Linked DNA regions of Methanococcus maripaludis. The main gene of each other region encodes a partner of the protein of the gene in region 3 in a complex. Links are inferred from orthologs where the notes say so. Each region holds a gene or a part of one and is shown on either strand. Other genes may lie near its edges.

What was found.
Region 1: HNP90_RS01260 (region 3) and HNP90_RS06340 share a complex: the UniProt entries of both Methanocaldococcus jannaschii proteins name them as parts of the 50S ribosomal subunit. The link is inferred for Methanococcus maripaludis from one-to-one orthologs.
Region 2: HNP90_RS01260 (region 3) and HNP90_RS06335 share a complex: the UniProt entries of both Methanocaldococcus jannaschii proteins name them as parts of the 50S ribosomal subunit. The link is inferred for Methanococcus maripaludis from one-to-one orthologs.

Annotation. Positions count from the first base shown.
Region 1 is NZ_JACDUL010000003.1:194,924-203,703, reverse strand. What follows is about bases 5,971-8,780. They hold HNP90_RS06340 (50S ribosomal protein L10), read right to left. Parts: upstream 7,975-8,780; coding sequence 6,967-7,974; downstream 5,971-6,966. Other genes in these bases: HNP90_RS06335 (50S ribosomal protein L1), read right to left, coding at 7,988-8,629; rpl12p (50S ribosomal protein P1), read right to left, coding at 6,583-6,882; HNP90_RS06350 (TATA-box-binding protein), read right to left, coding at 5,971-6,450. Also shown: psmA (archaeal proteasome endopeptidase complex subunit alpha), read right to left, coding at 1-46; HNP90_RS06370 (acetate--CoA ligase family protein), read right to left, coding at 561-2,672; HNP90_RS06365 (bifunctional ADP-dependent NAD(P)H-hydrate dehydratase/NAD(P)H-hydrate epimerase), read left to right, coding at 2,815-4,329; HNP90_RS06360 (PHP-associated domain-containing protein), read left to right, coding at 4,354-5,253; imidazole glycerol phosphate synthase subunit HisH, read right to left, coding at 5,282-5,893; more of HNP90_RS06350, read right to left, coding at 5,905-5,970. UniProt on the Methanocaldococcus jannaschii protein: Forms part of the ribosomal stalk, playing a central role in the interaction of the ribosome with GTP-bound translation factors.
Region 2 is NZ_JACDUL010000003.1:193,251-196,895, reverse strand. What follows is about bases 1-2,770. They hold HNP90_RS06335 (50S ribosomal protein L1), read right to left. Parts: upstream 1,822-2,770; coding sequence 1,180-1,821; downstream 1-1,179. Other genes in these bases: HNP90_RS06325 (DUF2067 family protein), read right to left, coding at 2,284-2,770; HNP90_RS06330 (DNA-directed RNA polymerase subunit L), read right to left, coding at 1,997-2,287; HNP90_RS06340 (50S ribosomal protein L10), read right to left, coding at 159-1,166; rpl12p (50S ribosomal protein P1), read right to left, coding at 1-74. In the rest of the region: more of HNP90_RS06325, read right to left, coding at 2,771-2,901; HNP90_RS06320 (hypothetical protein), read left to right, coding at 3,519-3,645. UniProt on the Methanocaldococcus jannaschii protein: Probably involved in E site tRNA release. Binds directly to 23S rRNA. Protein L1 is also a translational repressor protein, it controls the translation of its operon by binding to its mRNA.
Region 3 is NZ_JACDUL010000001.1:229,314-236,709, reverse strand. Bases 1-2,963 are described here. They hold HNP90_RS01260 (uL15 family ribosomal protein), read right to left. Parts: upstream 1,717-2,963; coding sequence 1,285-1,716; downstream 1-1,284. Other genes in these bases: HNP90_RS01245 (50S ribosomal protein L18), read right to left, coding at 2,930-2,963; HNP90_RS01250 (30S ribosomal protein S5), read right to left, coding at 2,230-2,919; HNP90_RS01255 (50S ribosomal protein L30), read right to left, coding at 1,731-2,195; secY (preprotein translocase subunit SecY), read right to left, coding at 1-1,057. In the rest of the region: more of HNP90_RS01245, read right to left, coding at 2,964-3,511; HNP90_RS01240 (50S ribosomal protein L19e), read right to left, coding at 3,535-3,984; HNP90_RS01235 (50S ribosomal protein L32e), read right to left, coding at 4,011-4,418; HNP90_RS01230 (50S ribosomal protein L6), read right to left, coding at 4,428-4,976; HNP90_RS01225 (30S ribosomal protein S8), read right to left, coding at 4,998-5,390; HNP90_RS01220 (30S ribosomal protein S14), read right to left, coding at 5,409-5,570; HNP90_RS01215 (50S ribosomal protein L5), read right to left, coding at 5,580-6,125; HNP90_RS01210 (30S ribosomal protein S4e), read right to left, coding at 6,154-6,888; rplX (50S ribosomal protein L24), read right to left, coding at 6,900-7,259; HNP90_RS01200 (50S ribosomal protein L14), read right to left, coding at 7,279-7,396. UniProt on the Methanocaldococcus jannaschii protein: Binds to the 23S rRNA.

The DNA.
Region 1 (8,780 bases), on a different replicon or contig from region 3:
TGGTTATTGCCCTATCGTATCCTGATGCCGGAACCATTTGTTGCATATAATTGCCTCCAAAATTTAAATTAATAAGTATGAATTGAAAATTAACGGTTATAATAACTACTTTTCACTGAATTTTTATATATAGCTATCTTTTCGTACCTGAAACACACTTCCGCTATATGTTAATATATTAGAAAATCTAATATATTCGTGTACAGATAGGTGAGAGAATGATCCCTGTAACAATTTCTGAAGAAGCAATGGAGTTTATAAACGAAAAAATAAACGAAACTGGTTCAAAAGACTTGATCGTGTTTTTCGAAGGTTTTGGTTGAGGTGGTCCTAAGTTCGGGATCGACATCGCAAGCAAAATCGTCGAAACGGATGAAAAAATTTACGATGAAGATTTCAGAATCTTTATCGACAAAATGGCTAGACAGGTATTAAACGAAGTATATATCATCGTGAAAAAATCCGTTTTCAGCGGAAAATACCTGGCAGTAAAAGGAGCAGGTGGCTGCTGTTAATTTAAGAACCCTGGAAGGGATTAAAAACAGCATATCCTATTTTTTCTATTTTTTTGTTATAATCAATGCATCTCCAACGAATCCGCCTTGGCCTTCTTCTTTTATAAATGCAGGGTTGATATCAATTTCACTTATTTCATCGTAGGTTTCCATTAAAACGCCAACTCTAACGATCAATTCTTTTAAAAATTCGATATCGCTTCTTTTTTCGCCCCTAACTCCTTCAAGGATTTTGTACGACTTCAAGGATTCGAGTATTTCTCCAGCGTATTCTTTTGTTATCGGGGTAATTCCAAAAGAAACATCTTTTAAAACTTCTACGAATATTCCACCAAGTCCAGTCATAACAACAGGTCCAAATACTGGGTCTCTTTTAGCACCAATAATGATCTCTTTTCCGGTGACAAACTGTTCGATCAAAACACCATCGATTATTCCATCGATTTTTCTATCCAACAAGTATTTTTCCCCATTTTTCATAATGGTTTCAAATGCTTCTGATGCATCGCTTGGATCGATTATTACGCAACCTGCATCTGATTTGTGCAAAATGTCTGCTGAAACAACTTTCATTACTACTTTTCCTAATGATTCAGCGTATTTTTTAGCGTCATCTTTAGTCGTTGCAACGAATTTTTCAGGTATTGCAAATCCATTCAATTTTAAAAATTCTTTTGAGTTGCTTTCATTTGGATTTGCGAGTAGTTCATCAATTTTTTCTTGGTTGTTAGTTTTAGCATCCGAGATTTCAGCTCTGATTTCATTTAAGTATTCCGGACTGTCGTATTTGTCCATGAGGTGGCTTTGCCTGTATAAACAAGCTAGTGCTTTAACTGCAAGTTCTGGGCAGATAAATGATGGAATTCCTTTTTCTTGTAAGTAGCTTCTTGCTTCTAACACGGAAGTTCCTCCAACGAATGACGCAACAATTGGAATTTTATCTTTTTTACATATCATGTAGTTTTTAAGTTTCACAAGTTCTCTTGCAACGCCGAGTGCATCAGTCATTCCTTGAGGCGTTAATATTGCAAGTAAACCATCTACGTTTGGATCATTTTCAACTAATTCAAATGCGTGTTTGTATCTCTCAACATCGGCATCCCCGATTAAATCCAGTGGATTTGAAATACCTGATGTATCTGGTAAATATTTTTTCAATTCTGAAACTGTAGTTCCTGAAAATTCTGCAAGTTCCAATCCGAAATTTTCAACAGAATCTGCTGCTAACACACCAAATCCTCCTGCATTTGTAATAACTGCAAGCTTTTTGGATTTCATTGGGGGTTGTACTGAGAATATCTTTAATAAATTTACGAGGTCTTCAAAGCTTTCCACATTAAATACACGGCTTTTTTTGAAAGCTGCATCGTATACTGCACTGTTTCCTGCAAGGCTTCCGGTGTGTGAAGAAGCAGCTTTTGCACCCTCTTCGGATTTTCCACTTTTTAAAACGATTACAGGTTTTTTCCTTGAAATTTTTTTAGCAGCACTTATGAATTTTTCATCTTTCAAACCTTCAATATAAAGCGCCACAACTTTTGTGTGGGGGTCATTTTCAAGGTAATTCAATAGTTCGTATTCCTGAACATCGATTTTGTTACCCATACTCACGATTTTTGAAAATCCAAGGTTATAATAATTTGCAATATCAAGCAGTGCAGTCATAATTGCTCCACTTTGTGATATAAATGCGATATTGCCCATGTTTGAAAATTCTTTACTGAATGATGCGTTTAAATGGTTGTGAAGATTTATCACACCGAGGCAGTTCGGGCCGATTGTTCTAATTCCGTACTGTTCAATAATTGATTTTAACCTGTCTTCTAGCACGTGGTTGTTGGTTTCTGCAAATCCTGCGGTAATAATTATTGCCGATTTTACTCCTTTTCTTCCACATTCTTCCATAGCATCTACTGCATATTCAGCAGGTATTGATATAATTACAAGGTCTGGAGTTTCAGGAATGTCTAAAACAGAACCGTAGCATTTAATCCCGTATACTTCATTGTATTTTTTGTTAATAGGGTATACTTTTCCACCGTGTTGTTTGAAATTTAACAGGTTTTTCATTACTGACTGTCCGACTTTTCCTTCAATTTCTGATGCACCAATTACTGCAACTGATTTCGGGTTGAATATTCCATCAATAGTATTCATATAAATCCCTCGGTTTGTTATATTTTGATAAATATAATTATAATTAATAATAATTAACAATACCTAATTACAGTTTAATTTAATATATGAATTTTTCGGATTTAAGTCAAATAATAAATTCAGTTTTCAGGTGTTGAAAGGCATGAAAGACATCAAATGCGTTCAGAAAAGAGGAAATATTCTAAAATTCGAACAGCTAAGAGAAAAACTCAAGATTAATGATAAAAACGACGTATCTTCTTCTGAAATCAAGGTAATTGACGAAAATTCTGAACAGTACGGAATCTCAAAAGAAAAGTTAATGGAAAACGCTGGAACGGCAGTTTATGAAGAAATTGTTAATTTAAACTTTGATTTTTCAAAAGCGTATGTATTGTGCGGTACTGGAAATAATGGTGGAGATGGTTTTGTTATTGCAAGACACTTAGCGAATAATTTTGCTACATTTGTCGTATTAATTGGAAATGAACAAAAAATAAGAACTTCTGAAACTCAAATTAACTTTAACATCATAAAATATATGGAATTTTTTGGTGCTCTGGATTACCTAAATATTTTAGAAAATGAAAATGTAATGGAGTTAATAAAACAGATTGAAAAGGAATTAAAAAATGAAAATGTACTGATAATTGATTCGATGCTTGGAACAGGAGTTATTGGAACTTTAAAAAATCCTTATTCAATAATAGTTGATTATTTAAATGTTTTAAAGTCCAAATACTATGAAAATTTGAAAATACTCAGTGTAGATATTCAAACAGGAAATTTAAAGTCCGATCTGGAAGTTATACTTCACAAACGAAAATTTGAAAATAAAAATAAAAATTTTGTTGTGAAAAGTATTGGAATTCCAAGATATATTGAAAATATGATTGGAAAAGGGGATTTTCACTTGTTGAACGAAAGAAAACCCGATTCTCATAAGGGGCAGAATGGAAAAGTGCTGATCATTGGGGGCTCAAAAGAATATCACGGTGCTCCTGTTTTTTCAGCCCTTGCAGCTTCTAAATTTGCAGATATTGTTACAGTTGCTTCAGTTTCAAAAGTTATGAATACAGTTAAAAATTATCCTGAATTAATGCCATACGAATTAAATGGGGATTATATCGGCTATAAAAATGTAGAAGAACTTTTAAATCTGTCTAAAAATTACGATTGCACGGTTTTAGGAAGCGGGATTTCTTTAAATTCTGATACAAAAGAGTTTGTAAATTCCTACATTAACAAAATAAATGGAAAAGTAGTTATTGATGCGGATGCAATAAAGTTGATAGATTATGAAAATTTTGAATTTAGAAATAATTTTATATTTACCCCGCACAAAAAAGAATTTGAATACATCGAAAATTATATCGAAAGTTCAGAATTTAAGTCAACCGTAGTTTTAAAAGGCAGTACTGATATCGTGTTTAATTCTGATAGCATCAAAATGAACATTACTGGAAACCAAGGAATGACTGTTGGGGGAACTGGAGATATATTATGCGGAATTATCGGTGCAATTTATTCTTGCAATGATGCATTTCCTTCAGCATGCTGTGGAACGTACATAAACGGATACTGTGGAGATATGCTGGAAAAAGAGTTTGGATACTATTATAATTCAACAGATATCATCAAAATATTGCCAAAAGCACTTAAAGATCTACTAATTTAATGCAATAATTTATTGAGGGACCTCATGGAAAATGACGTATTTAAGGCAGACATGCACATTCACACCAAATATTCTGGAATGATGAAATACATGGGATTAAAATTTCCAGATTCTGTCGAAGAACCTTTAAAGGTATTGAAATGTGCAAAAGCAAATAATATGGACATAATTGCAGTAACTGACCACAATACTATTAAAGGAGCTCTTGAAACGAAAAAGTATGAAAAAGAGTTCGGAATCGAAGTTGTAGTTGGAAGCGAGATAATGTCAAAAGACGGTGAAATCTTGGGGTTATACCTAAATGAAGATATCCCAAAAAGATTGAGCGCTGAAGAAACCATCGAAAGAATCCATGAACAGGGTGGACTTGCAGTATGTCCCCACCCATACAGCCCGATTTGTGAGGCAATCGGAGATAAGATGTTTGAACTTGATTTTGATGGTGTTGAAGTTTACAATGCATACCATAGAGATGGAATTGTAAACAACATTGCACTCGATAAGGTTTTGAAAAACTACCACAAGTCCCCTTTTGCATTTTTAGGAAATAGTGATGCGCATTTAGCAAGAATGATTGGAAATGGAAACACTAAATTTGAAGGAAACTGTGCAGATGATTTATTTAATGCTATAAAGCACAGAAAAACAACTTACGAAGGAACTCCAACCCCACTTTCAGATATAATTCTGTGGAGTTACAATGTTATCTATGCTTCAGAAAAAGCGCTTTTAAAATCAATGGTTAAAAAAGAAGATAATATTGTAAACTACAACTGTTCGAAATTTAAAAAAGGTCTCGCAGCATTTGGCGGGTTGATGTATATTGGAACGCCACTCCCACTTGTTGCAGGGTTTTTAGGAAATATATATCTTAAGAAAAAAGCAAAACAGAAATTAAAAGAAGTAATTCAAGAAGTTATTTAGTTTTTAAGTTTTTTTATTTTTTAAATGATTAAATTAATTCAACAAAGTTTTTAATCATTTTTAAACCGTTTTTACCACTTTTTTCAGGATGGAACTGGGTAGCATAAACGTTTTTTTTATTTAAAACACAGGGGAATTCGTAGCCGTAATTAGTAGTTCCTGAAATCACGTCCTTTTCTGAAGGGTTCACGTGATATGAATGTACAAAGTAAAAATATTCATTATTTGCTATTCCTTCAAAAAGGGGGATATCTTGAACCTGGTTTACTGTATTCCAGCCCATATGGGGGATTTTTTCAGAATGTCTAAATTTTATAACGTCTCCTTTTATTACTCCAAGACCGGGAATTTCGGGACATTCTTCACTTTTTTCAAGTAACAACTGCATTCCAAGACAAATTCCTAAAAAAGGAACCTTTTGAACGCATTTGTTAATTATTTCATTTAAAGAACAGTCTCCAGTTTTTTGAGAAATATTTTTCATGGAGTCTCCAAAATTTCCAACACCTGGGAGAACTAGTTTGTCAGCACTTAGGAGTATTTCGGGGTCACTTGTAACAACAATATCTTTTGTGTACAGTTCAAGTGCCTTTTCGATACTCCGCAAGTTGCCTGCATTATAATCAATTATTGCAATCACGATTATCCCGTTTAGTATAATTCTTCTTCAAGTTCTTTTAATGTGGTCAAAATCTTATTAAATGCAACGTATGCATCATCTATTCTTTTTAATCCGGTAATTACAACTTTTCCACTACCGAATATTAACACAACAACCTTTGGATCGCTCAATCTGTAAACTAATCCTGGGAACTGTTCGGGTTCATATTCGGTGCATTCTAAGGTGGATATATCGTCTAAGTTAGGTTCCATTCCAAGTTCGGTTGTAGCAACCATGTTTTGTACGTTTACTTCAGGATTGTCGATGATGTCCATTCCCGCTTCCTGTAATTCTTTAATTATTTTGTTTATTGCAATTACTGCATCGTCTTTGCTCTTTGCACCGGTACAATTTAATTTACCGCTTCTAAATATCAAAAGTGCAACCTTTGGATCGCTCAATCTACAAACAAGTCCGGGGAACTGTTCAGGTTCATATTCTGCGTTATCTAATATATCTGCGGCATATTCCAAGTCAATATCTGTTCCAATCTGCGTTGATACAACTACGTTTACGATTTTGATTTCAGGTTCCATCATTTTCACCAGTTTAAATATCTGGTATAAATTTCTATTTATATAGTATATAAACGTTTATATCTTTAATTATATATTTAAATATATAAATTAATTTGCCAAAAATAAAAAGAGAATATTCGGAAAATGTAATTATCCGAATAAAGCACCGAGACCTGCAGCAGCAGCTGCGGTTGTGTCTTCTTTTTTCTCTTCTTTTTTCTCTTCAACTGGTGCAGCTGCAGCAGCTGCAGGAGCAGCAGCAGCTACTGGTGCGATTGCAGCTTTTTCGATAGCTTCTGCAATATCAACGCCTTCTAAAGCAGCAACCAAAGCTTTAACTCTAGCTTCGTTTGCTTCAACGCCGCCAGCTACTAAGATAGCTTTAACAGCGTCTTCTGTGATTTCTTTACCTGCGGAATTTAATAATAATGCTGCGTATATGTATTCCATAAAGTACACCTCCAAGATGCATGAACTTTTTTTTGAAATTATCCGTTTGTATATATATTTTTTTGTATTGTATTATAAATTATTTTAGAAGAGCATTCCAAGACCTGCAGCTGGTGCAGCTTCTTCTTTTTTCTCTTCTTTCTTTTCCTCAACAGGAGCTTCTTCAACTGGTGCAGCTGCGCCTGATGACATTTTTTCTATTAATTCTTCGTCTAAAGCGTCATCGCCAGCAAGACCTGCAACAGCAATCATTTGAGCGTAAGCTTTTCCAAGGATTGCATCAGCGGTTTTATCTGTTACGAATGCACTTTCAACTGATACAGCTTTTGCATCATTGAATGCTTTTTGAACGATTGTTTCAATTGTCGCGCTTGTTGGGATAACAGCGTTAACTGACAAGTTGAATGCGCTTGTGTAAGCTTTTTGAATTTTTCCGATGAATTCTTCTTCATCGATTTTTAAATCGCTTTCAGTGTATATAACACCATCTTCGTAAACTCCGAGTACGTTTAAACCAACTGTAACTGGTTTAATACCTAATGCAGAGAGTACAACAGCAAGCTTTTGTGAGACAACTTCGCCTTCTTTAACGACGACTTTGTCTTCTTTGATTCCGATTTTACCCTTATCAATAGCAGCAGGGATTCCAACTGCTTTCAATTCACTTAAGAATGGTCCTGGTGGCATTCCTGTTGAACCAGCTTTAACTTCAATATCGCATGGTGCAGTAGCGCCTCCTTTAACAGGTGCAGGGCTTTTGCTTTCGTCAAGTGTTTTGAATAATTTGAATGGGTTCATTTCGGTAGCAATGATTGCAGCACCTTTGTCCAAGTAATCTGCTAATTTAGCAAATTCAGGATTTCCGGTTTCTTCAGCAACTTCCTCAATTGCCCTTTTCATGAGTGTGTTTCTTGACATTTTTAATGTCATTTGGTCTCTGATTTTGTCCCTGATTTCTTGGAGTTGTACCGCAGGAACTTCCATCATGTCAATTAATGCAATAATGCTTGTACTTTTAAGTAATTCTTTTAATGCATTAACTTCTTCAATTTTCCAAGGGGCAATCTTATGTTCTGATTTAGCGTCGATCATATTTTCAACCCCTCTATTTCTCAATAGGAGCAGCTGCGCCCATTGTAAGTTTTGTAAATGCACTTTTAACGTGGTAGAGTCCTTTTTCGTATTTTTTGGACACTACGTTTAAAATTGCTTCAGCATTTGCAGCAAGCTCTTCATCGCTCATTGATTCATGTCCAATGTACACTTGGAATAATGATTTATCCCTTGTGTTGATTGCAACAGTTTTTTGGAATCTAGCAACTAAAGGCGCTAAATTTGCATTTGCAGGCACAGGTTGTGGCATTTTACCTCTAGGACCTAAAACAGGACCTAATGATTTACCCACCAATGGCATCATATCAGCTTGAGCGATAAAGAAGCCGTGTGCGTTAGCAATTTTTTTAGCTGTTTTTTTGTTTTTACCTAATTCTTCTAATTCTTCCTGTCTTATTACAGTGAGGCCCATGTCTTCTGCTTGAGCAGCCAAGTCACCTTTCGCAATAACCGCAATCGCAACGTCTTTACCTCTTCCACTTGGTAAAACGATCTGTTCTTTTAACCTGTTTTCAGGTCTTGTAAGATCCAACTCTTTCAAGTTGACGATGAGATCAACGGATTGCGTGAAGTTCCGCGGCTTAGCAAGAGTTCGAGCCTCCTTCACTGCATTCAGTATTTTGTCACTGTCCATGTTGATGCCTCCTGTAATTATTTAACCGCACCAATGCGATCTAAACATGGGGCAGACATACTATCGCTTACTATTATATATAAGTTTCTGAGGTAAAAGAAGTCAATTTTTTAAAAGTCGGGTTAAAAATGCCAGTATTTAGTTAAAAAAG
Region 2 (3,645 bases), on a different replicon or contig from region 3:
ATAGCTTTAACAGCGTCTTCTGTGATTTCTTTACCTGCGGAATTTAATAATAATGCTGCGTATATGTATTCCATAAAGTACACCTCCAAGATGCATGAACTTTTTTTTGAAATTATCCGTTTGTATATATATTTTTTTGTATTGTATTATAAATTATTTTAGAAGAGCATTCCAAGACCTGCAGCTGGTGCAGCTTCTTCTTTTTTCTCTTCTTTCTTTTCCTCAACAGGAGCTTCTTCAACTGGTGCAGCTGCGCCTGATGACATTTTTTCTATTAATTCTTCGTCTAAAGCGTCATCGCCAGCAAGACCTGCAACAGCAATCATTTGAGCGTAAGCTTTTCCAAGGATTGCATCAGCGGTTTTATCTGTTACGAATGCACTTTCAACTGATACAGCTTTTGCATCATTGAATGCTTTTTGAACGATTGTTTCAATTGTCGCGCTTGTTGGGATAACAGCGTTAACTGACAAGTTGAATGCGCTTGTGTAAGCTTTTTGAATTTTTCCGATGAATTCTTCTTCATCGATTTTTAAATCGCTTTCAGTGTATATAACACCATCTTCGTAAACTCCGAGTACGTTTAAACCAACTGTAACTGGTTTAATACCTAATGCAGAGAGTACAACAGCAAGCTTTTGTGAGACAACTTCGCCTTCTTTAACGACGACTTTGTCTTCTTTGATTCCGATTTTACCCTTATCAATAGCAGCAGGGATTCCAACTGCTTTCAATTCACTTAAGAATGGTCCTGGTGGCATTCCTGTTGAACCAGCTTTAACTTCAATATCGCATGGTGCAGTAGCGCCTCCTTTAACAGGTGCAGGGCTTTTGCTTTCGTCAAGTGTTTTGAATAATTTGAATGGGTTCATTTCGGTAGCAATGATTGCAGCACCTTTGTCCAAGTAATCTGCTAATTTAGCAAATTCAGGATTTCCGGTTTCTTCAGCAACTTCCTCAATTGCCCTTTTCATGAGTGTGTTTCTTGACATTTTTAATGTCATTTGGTCTCTGATTTTGTCCCTGATTTCTTGGAGTTGTACCGCAGGAACTTCCATCATGTCAATTAATGCAATAATGCTTGTACTTTTAAGTAATTCTTTTAATGCATTAACTTCTTCAATTTTCCAAGGGGCAATCTTATGTTCTGATTTAGCGTCGATCATATTTTCAACCCCTCTATTTCTCAATAGGAGCAGCTGCGCCCATTGTAAGTTTTGTAAATGCACTTTTAACGTGGTAGAGTCCTTTTTCGTATTTTTTGGACACTACGTTTAAAATTGCTTCAGCATTTGCAGCAAGCTCTTCATCGCTCATTGATTCATGTCCAATGTACACTTGGAATAATGATTTATCCCTTGTGTTGATTGCAACAGTTTTTTGGAATCTAGCAACTAAAGGCGCTAAATTTGCATTTGCAGGCACAGGTTGTGGCATTTTACCTCTAGGACCTAAAACAGGACCTAATGATTTACCCACCAATGGCATCATATCAGCTTGAGCGATAAAGAAGCCGTGTGCGTTAGCAATTTTTTTAGCTGTTTTTTTGTTTTTACCTAATTCTTCTAATTCTTCCTGTCTTATTACAGTGAGGCCCATGTCTTCTGCTTGAGCAGCCAAGTCACCTTTCGCAATAACCGCAATCGCAACGTCTTTACCTCTTCCACTTGGTAAAACGATCTGTTCTTTTAACCTGTTTTCAGGTCTTGTAAGATCCAACTCTTTCAAGTTGACGATGAGATCAACGGATTGCGTGAAGTTCCGCGGCTTAGCAAGAGTTCGAGCCTCCTTCACTGCATTCAGTATTTTGTCACTGTCCATGTTGATGCCTCCTGTAATTATTTAACCGCACCAATGCGATCTAAACATGGGGCAGACATACTATCGCTTACTATTATATATAAGTTTCTGAGGTAAAAGAAGTCAATTTTTTAAAAGTCGGGTTAAAAATGCCAGTATTTAGTTAAAAAAGAATTTATATCTATTAAATTATTAATTATAATTCTTTAAGTGTTTTGTTGCAGAGATCGACGATGTCTTTTAAAGCTTCTTTTAAAACTTTTTCTGCATCTGTTTTTTCATCGGTTTTTAGCATGATTGTCGGGTTTGAGATGTATCTTCCAGTATCTGGATCTAAAACCGGATGTTCCACACCGTATGATGCGAGAATTACACCTTTTTTGGATAACAATACTTCTTTTATTAAGTTGCTCAAAGAATGGTCGTCATTTACCAATTCTAATTCGATAAAGTTTTTGCTTTTTTCAAGAATGTTAACGTAGTTCATTTTTTCACACTCAAAAGTTCTTTTCTTGTTAAATCTATATCCTTATTAAGAACAATTTTCTCGTCTTCTTCCCTAAATAGTTCTTTTTCAAGTCCTTCTTCGATTAATTCATCGATATCTCGCCCTGTTATGTATGCCGCAAGAGTTATTACGTTTTTAACAGGTTTTGATCCAATATTATAAAAGCTGAGTTCAGAGTAAATATCAAGAATGTCTTTTAAGATACCATTAATCTCTTCTATTTTATGTTCACACTTGATTACGTTTTCATCTTTTAAATATTTAAAATTAATTTTTAATGCAGTGAGTGCATCCAAGACGAGGTCTTTGTTTACTGGGTATTTTAAATCGTTTAATTTGTATTCAAATAGTCCTTTAGCATCTTTATTGTATTTATTATGAACTGTATCGATGATAGTCAGGATATTTTTATGATCTTCTGCAAGTTTATACTTTTCATCGCCAAATATCTTTATTCGTGCACTGTTATATGCCCGATTCTCTGAATAATTTGCTTTCGCATCAAATGAATAATCAATGCCTAATTTAGATATTCTTTCGCAGATTTCGATAATTTCTTCTTCAGTTCCTTTAATTGATATTATTCTTTTCATAATACTCACCAGATAGGTCCGAAATAGTCTCTTCAAAAATAGATACAAAACTTCAAAAGAGTTAATCCGTGTCGTATATAAAACTATGTAGTTATACTTTACGTCTCAAAAATATAAAACTGTTGGCAAAATAAGAATAGTTTTTTTAAAACTGGAAATATACAACGTCGTGTCAAAATGTTATATATATTATTGCCCATATGGGTAAATTGTCCTGCAGAACTTCTATCTGATTATTTTGGTTTGATAAAAACCTCAAATATTTGCAGGATACCTCTATCTTCAAATTCTATTCTGCTAATCTTGAAAAAAGAAAGTAATCCGATTTTAAAAAAGTTTATTTTTTGTGTCGTTGGTGTATTTTTTCTGCATTTATTGTTTTTATTATTTGGTATATACACCGCCCCTTTTATTACAATCCCCATTTTAAATTTTATCAGATTAATTAAGTCCTTTTTTTAATTAAACGTATAATTATAAATTATAATCAATAATATTTATATTTAAAGCGTTAATTATTCAGGATAATATCAATTCATGTTTTTATTTCCATTAAAACTCTAAAAATTTATTTAACGGGTTTTGAAGAAAATTATAATTAAGAACGGAGGGATAGTATGATACATGTTTCATATTCAAGTGTAAATGAAATGCTTGATCACTGGAAATTTAGGAAAAGTATGCGAAACAGGATCAAAAAAAGCTTTAATTTAGAAAGACTTTTTAAATCACACGAAAAATACC
Region 3 (7,396 bases):
TGGCCATTGATTTTGCATCGAGTCCAGATGTTTCAACCCAGAAAAGACCAAACAATATACAGAATATTATCATCATTATTGTGTAAAATACCGCATGAAGTGGGTCTGCAATTAAGCTTGAGATTCCATATGGTGTTGAGAAGTAGTATGCAAGCCCATCAGTTGCCCTACCGCTCGTATAATGTCCAAGAATTGGGAAACCCATTTTTTCTAAAAACATCCCCCAGAGCTGGATGTTTGCAAACAATGCTGCAGCAAGGATAACTGGCAAGTTTGAAACATAAATGAATTTTATCGGGTATTTTCCAACTGCACCTTTTACTCTTCCATGTGCGAGAGGAATTTCAACTCTGATACTTTCAACGTAAACTACAACCAGGAATACAAGTATTGTACCGAGTATTGGTAAAATATATTCCAATGCAGTCCATAAACTTCCAACAGTCATTGCACTGAAGAATTTCCATAAGTACCCTTCTGCACCAAAAGTTCCTACAAATATTGTTTGTGAAACTCCTGCCGCAATGAAAAGACCGATACCTGAACCGATACCGTATCTTGAAACAATTTCATCAAGATAAATAATTAATATAGCACCAAGTGCAAGTTGCAGTACCAATATAACCATTAAAAGTGGAGTTAGTGTACCAAACGCACCTGCTCCAACAAACATTAAAGCTTCGAGGAAACATAGTGCTATACCAAATAACTTTTGTAAACCTTGGAACAATGCTCTATTCATCGGTTTTGATAGGTCCAGACTTATAATTTCAGATCCAACCAAAAGCTGCATGATAATCCCTGCAGTTACAATTGGCCCGATACCAAGGGTGATCAAAGTACCCATTTTTGAAGCAGTAACTGTTTGCCAGAAATCAAATATTGCAGGCATTTCTGAACCGCCAGTGTAAATATCAATTGTACCCAAAATAAAGTAGAGTACAAGCACAAGTGCAGTCCATTGTAATTTTTCTTTAAATGAAATTTCTTTTAACGGTCTTTTTACTTCAGGAATTAACTCAAGTATAGGTTTTATTTTTAATAGAAAACTTTCCAAATTCTCACCTTGGAATAAACATTATAAATTTCAATAAATGATAAAAACACGAAATTTTTTATCAAATATAATCATTAAGATAATTTTTGGAAAAAGTATTGGATATAGTTTTCGCATCTACAAAATATTCTAAAAAATGAGTAGTTATTTGATTTGGATTTTCATAGTATCCACTATCAAAAATAAGAAAAAGCAGGATTAAATGAAGTAAGTGGTTCTTAATTGAATTATAATTCAACAAATTCTCCACCGGCAGCCTCAATTTTTTCTTTAGCTCCTTCAGAGAATTCAACTGCTTTTACAACCATTGCGGTTGAGATTCTTCCTTTTCCGAGAACTTTTTCGTATCCGATTTCGGTAGCATCAACTACAACTTTTCCATCTTCTACTTGGAATGCATCTTTGTATTTTAAGATGTATTCTTCCAATTCTCCAATGTTAATAGTTTCTAACTGTTTTATAAGGCCGGGGTTTCTGTTGAATCCGTATTTACCGAAGTAATCAGGATTGAATTTACAGACTGACAACCATTTATGTTTCTGGTGACCAGCGTTACCCCTACCACCTCTGTGGCCAGCGCCTCTATGTTTTTTAGCTTCTCCATATCCGCAGGTTCTGGAGCCTCTCATTTTCGTGATTTTTTTGCTTTTTCTAATCATTAAATCACCTTAAATTACATCATTTTATTCAATAAATCGTTGATTTTACCAGATCTGTAACCTAAGGCACCGCCAATTGAGAATCCTTTTTTGACTCCTGCTCTATCGTATCCTTTTCTTGGAGGGTGTAATCTGAATACTGGTTTGATTGGCGTATCTTTTATTTTGATTTCGCCAGCAATTATTTTTTCAGCTAACTCTTCAACTGGAAGTTCTGTTAACTCTTTTACGAGTTCTTCAGTTAATCTTTTGTTTCCAGGAAGTCTTCCTCTTTTTAGAATTAAAGCTACGAGTGTATCTTTATCGATTTCACCGTAGGTTACATAATCTTTAACTTTTTTTATCATTCCAGTGTAGTGTTCATTGTCTGGAATTACAACACAGTGGTTTACTCGGTGTAATCTCAACATCTTCATGGTATCTGCGATGTTTCCTCTAACACCTACGCTTCCTCTGACTCTTACAACTGCGTAAGCCATGTTTTAATCACCTTTTTTCTTAAAAAGTAATAAATTAGAGTACTCTTCCTTCTGTAAGACCTAATTTTTCCTTTTGTGCAGGTAAGCATCTTACGAAGTTTAAGTTGTTTAATGCATCGAATGTAGCTTCAGCAAAGTTGTATGTGGTTCTTGTGTCACCAAATGTTTTAGTCCATGCATCTTTTATTCCTGCAAGACCTAAAACAGCTTTTGCAACGTTACCAGCAACTAAACCAACACCCCTAGGTGCAGGAAGTAATTCTACCTTAACGCTACCACAAGCTCCTTTAGCTGTGAATGGGATTGAGTGAGGGTATCCGCAACCGCATTCCCATGAACCGCAGCCAATTCTAACTTTGATTAATGATAATTTTGCGTGAGCAATTGCTTTTCTGATAGCAGGGCCAACTTCTTTTGATTTACCCATGCCTACTCCAACGTATCCGTTTTTGTTACCTACAACAACAGTTGCTCTGTATCTTGCTCTTCTTCCAGATTTGTGCATTCTTTGAACCAATTTAACGTCCAAAACTTGCTCTTCTAGATCGGGTAAGAGTGCATCAACAATTTCAGGTTCTAATAAGGGAAGACCTTTATCCATAATGTAGTTAATGTCTGAAATTGTTCCTTCCTTAACCATTCTACCGATTTGGGTTTTTGGTTCCCAAGCTTCGGTATTGAATTTTCTTTTTTCAGCTCTTTTTTCAGCCTTTTTTTCAGCCATTTATATCACCTTATAAGTTAAGGATTTTTTCTTTCAGTTCTTCAACGTGTTCTGGCAAGTCTTCTGGGTTTAATCCTTTTTCTAAGTATTTTGAGAACTGTTTTTTGTACGCATCAGCATCTTCTTTTAAAGATTCTGCGTAATTTTTAACGTGAGTTCCGTTTAATCTTTCTTCATCTGCGATGATTTCATCACCGTGAGGTATATCCATACCTGCATCGAGTGCGCCTTTTAAAACAGCGAAAATTGCAGCTCCTTTGGTAGCTCTGTGAAGACCTTTGTCTAATATAGCTTCTTCTGCTCCTTCTTTAACAGCCTTTTTACCTAACAATAAACCTGTTAAGTATGCTGCAGGTAAATTTCCGCAGTGGCCTTTGTAACCCATTTTAACGAGTTCTCTGGAGTGTGCTGAAACTAAAACAACGTCCCCTTTTTCATCGTATGCCATAAGCTGAGCGATCACATTGTTTAAGGATTTTCTCGCAACTAATCTAGGTTTGCCAGACAATAATAATCCTAACCTTTGTCTGAAATCAGTTTTTCCTTCTCTTCTTCTTCTAAAAGGAACTCTGAATTTGGCGTTCTTTGCCATAGTCATTCCTCCTTAAATTTGAGTTATTCAGCTAAAATTCCGTGTTCTTTCATGTATAACTTCATGTGATTTCTACTTCTGAATGCGCCACCTTTAGCCATTCTGTAGAGTTTTCTGTATGCTGATCTTTCGATTTTTTCATTTTCTCTTAAGTCTTTCAGCATTTTTCTAAGTGGCCTGATGGTGTTCATCCATTTTTCTTTTTTAGGAGTTCTTGCACCTTTAGCCCCTTTTCTTGAACCAGGACCTTTTCTCTTTCCTTTTCTCTTCTGTTCTTGAACTTCTTTTTTCCTAGCGCTACTGATTCCTTTTTCCTGTTTCTTAACAATGACTCCATCGTTAATTAAAAGTCTAATGTCATCTTTTGTGATGGCCATTTTGACTTTTTCCAGGTTTTCAGGATCAATCCATACCCTATCGATACCGCAATCCAAAACAGCTGCAGCAATTCTTCTTTGGGTTGATACATCCATAATATCACCTTATATCTTAAGCGAGATTATAAACTTAAGAATTCTTCCTGTTTTTGTTTGGATACGTTAAATACTCTAATTCCTAATTCATTAGCTTTTTTAACGATTTCTATTCTTTTTCTTTTACCAACGGTAGCTGCAATTCTTGCACCTTGAATTTCAGGGTTTATTGCAACTAATTCTTTTACGTTGTTAACAAGAATATCTTGTAAGCCTGATGGGTGTAAACCTCTAACAAGAGCAGGTCCTCTGTAACCTACTGTAGCAACAGCAGCCCTATGTGTCAATCCTATTCTCATACCGCTGTGTTTACCAAAAGGTCTTCTCCAGCTAGTTCCAATTCTTGAACACTTGAACCAGTCCTGTCTTTTAAATTCAGGTCTTTTCTGTTTCATTTTGAGTTTTAATCTCATTAATCTTTTGAATTCACTCATGAGACCACCTTATAATACCTTGCCTGCTTTTTCTACAATGTAGATGCCATCTTGGAATATTCTTGTGTCTCTTCCTTTAACTTTAGTAGCTTGTTCGATGTTTGCAGCGGTTTGACCAACAAATTCTTTGTTAGCTCCACTTACAATCACTTCTTCACCACTAACTTTTACAGTGACTCCATCCATGATTTTAGCAGTTCTGGTGTATTTTTCTCCTAAGAAGTTGTCAATGGTTACAGTGTTTCCTTTAGCACTAACTTTCATTGGGAAGTGAGCGTATCTGATTACTAATTTGTATTCAAATCCGTCAGTAACACCTGTGATCATGTTTTGAATGTGTGATCTGTAGGTTCCAACAATTGCAGTTTGTGCTTTTCTTGGGAATGTACACTCAATAACAACTTTTCCGTCTTCTGTGCTTATTTCGATTCCAGGGTACAACAAATCTCTTTTAAGTTCTTTTGCACCTGATTTAACAGCAACTGTGCTGCCGTTAACTTCAACGTTGACGTTTTCAGGAATTTCGATTTCTTCCCTTATTAAAGCTGCAACTGGCATAAGAATACCTCCATAATGTCCTTAGTATATGTAGGAAATTAATCTTCCACCTACTCCAGCGTTTCTAGCTTCGTCATGTGTCATTAATCCTTTTGGGGTACTTACGATTAACAATCCGAAACCTTTAGCTGGTAAGTATCTCTTTTCGAATTTTTCGAAGTCATGGTTTTTAACTGCGAATCTAGGCTTTACAGCTCCACACTTGTTGATTTGTCCGATTAAATCAACTTTGTAGACACCCGCTTTTCCGTCTTCAATGTATTCGAAGTTTCCAATGTATCCTTGATCCTGCATAACATTTAGAACTCTTCCAATTAATTTTGAAGCAGGTTTCAAGTAAGCTACGTTTTTACCCACACTTTCGCAGTTGGATACGTGGTTTAATGCGTTTGCAAGAGGGTCCATTAAACTCATATTGTTACCTCCTTGTCCTTAATCGTACTTTTTAAATCCTAATTTTGGTGCTAATTCTCTGAAGCATTGTCTGCATAAATTTAATCCGTATTTTCTGATAATTCCTGGCCCTTTTCTTCCGCATCTTTTGCAAACTTTAGAACCTTGGCCGAATTTTGTCTTAAATGGTGTTTTTGTCATTCTTTCACCTTATTCCCTGACTACTTCAGTATCGAATTTAGCTTGGATGTATTCGATAGCTTCGTCTTTGGTAACTAAGTGTTTCTTTGGAATGTGGCTTCTTTTAACTTTTCTGGATTTTACTCTGTATCCTGATTTTTCAAAGGTTACACAGATATCCATACCATAGATTCCAATTGATGGGTCGTACTTTTGACCTGGGAAGTCAATATGTTCAGGAACACCAAATGAGAAGTTTCCAACCTGATCAAATGATGACGCATAGAGTACTTTACCACATGTTTTAAATGCACTGAATGCATTTCCGAGGAATTCTTCAGCGTTCTTTCCTCTTAATGTTACTTTTAATCCAATTGGTAACTTTTTTCTGATACCAAATGCAGGGTTTGTCTGTTTAGCTAAAGTCCTTACTGGTGATTGGCCAGTGAGTTCTTCAATAACTTTTGCACCTATTGTTAACCTATCTCCAGCTTCACCTACACCGAAGTTTACTGTGACTTTTTGGATTCTTGGTTTTTTCATAGGTTCTTTTTCCCAAACTTCTTGGAATGACATGTTTCGTCCTCCTCTAATTTTATGGGCATTACATCGAAATTACTGGCTCGTCTTGACCTACGATAAATACGTAAGGCTTAACGGTTTTAAATTTCTCGCCATCTTTGTTTTCTAAAGTTACAATATCTGAGTACAATGCTCTGTTTTCCACTTCAACGATTTTAGCAAATTCTCCAACGTGTTTACCGCCAGTTACGTATGCTAATTTTCCTTCGCCGAATGCAACATGTCCAACAATTGACTGTTCTGGAATTGAAACTAAAACGCTGTCTCCTGTTTTGTAAACATCTTCTTCAGCTTTTGTAGCGTCTGAAACTTTTACAATCTGGTTTCTACCATCGTGAAGGTTTAATTGAATGTGACCGCCTTTTATAACAGTTTTGTTCACGATTTTGCATAATTTTGCATCGGTTTTGTCAGTTTTTTTCAAGCTGATTCTTCCGCTTTCGTCAAATAATACAAGGTAGTTTTCATCCATTTCAGGGATTGATAAAACATCCATTAATCCAGCAGGGTGTTTGTATTCCTTTCTTTTTAATCCATCGATTAAGATTTTTCCCGTTTGGATAATTTTTTTAGCTTCTCTTGCGTTGTCAGCGTATTTTAATACGTCTCTTACAACTAACAATAAAGGTAAAGATTTATCCATTGAGTGTGGTCCAGGTGATGGTCTTACAGTAAATGCTTTTACTTTTCTAGGAAGTTGCCAATTTGCTGGAGCAGCCAATCTTTTAAGATGTTTTCTAGGTCCTTTAATTGCCATGCTCACACCTCTTAGTTACTTGAATTTTTAAATCTCTTTTCGTCTGATTCGTCCAATTTGGTAATCATAACATTTGATGGATGAATTGGATATGCTGTTTCAGTTCCATCTTGTTTTTTGTTAACTACCCCTTCAACAATGATTTTGTATCCTGCGTAGTCAACTTTTGAAACTTCTCCTTCAATTCCTTTGAAATTTCCTCTGAGTACTTTTACAGTATCTCCTTTTTTCACAGGAAGGGAGTTTTTATTGAATTTTTCTTTTAATTCTTTTGATAACATTGCAGCCATAACGCTATTTCTTAAATGTAAAGGTGCGTTATAGAGTGCTTTTCTTTGTTTTCTTGGCTGTTTTGAGTTTGTCAAAACCATGATTTCACCACATGCCTAATTAGTGAATAATTTTAGCTAATCTTGAAACACCAGGCCATCTTTCAGCAGCTTCTTTTGAAACTGGACCTTTGATTTCTGAACCTTTTGGTGTTCCTTCTGGAGTAACAATAACAGCT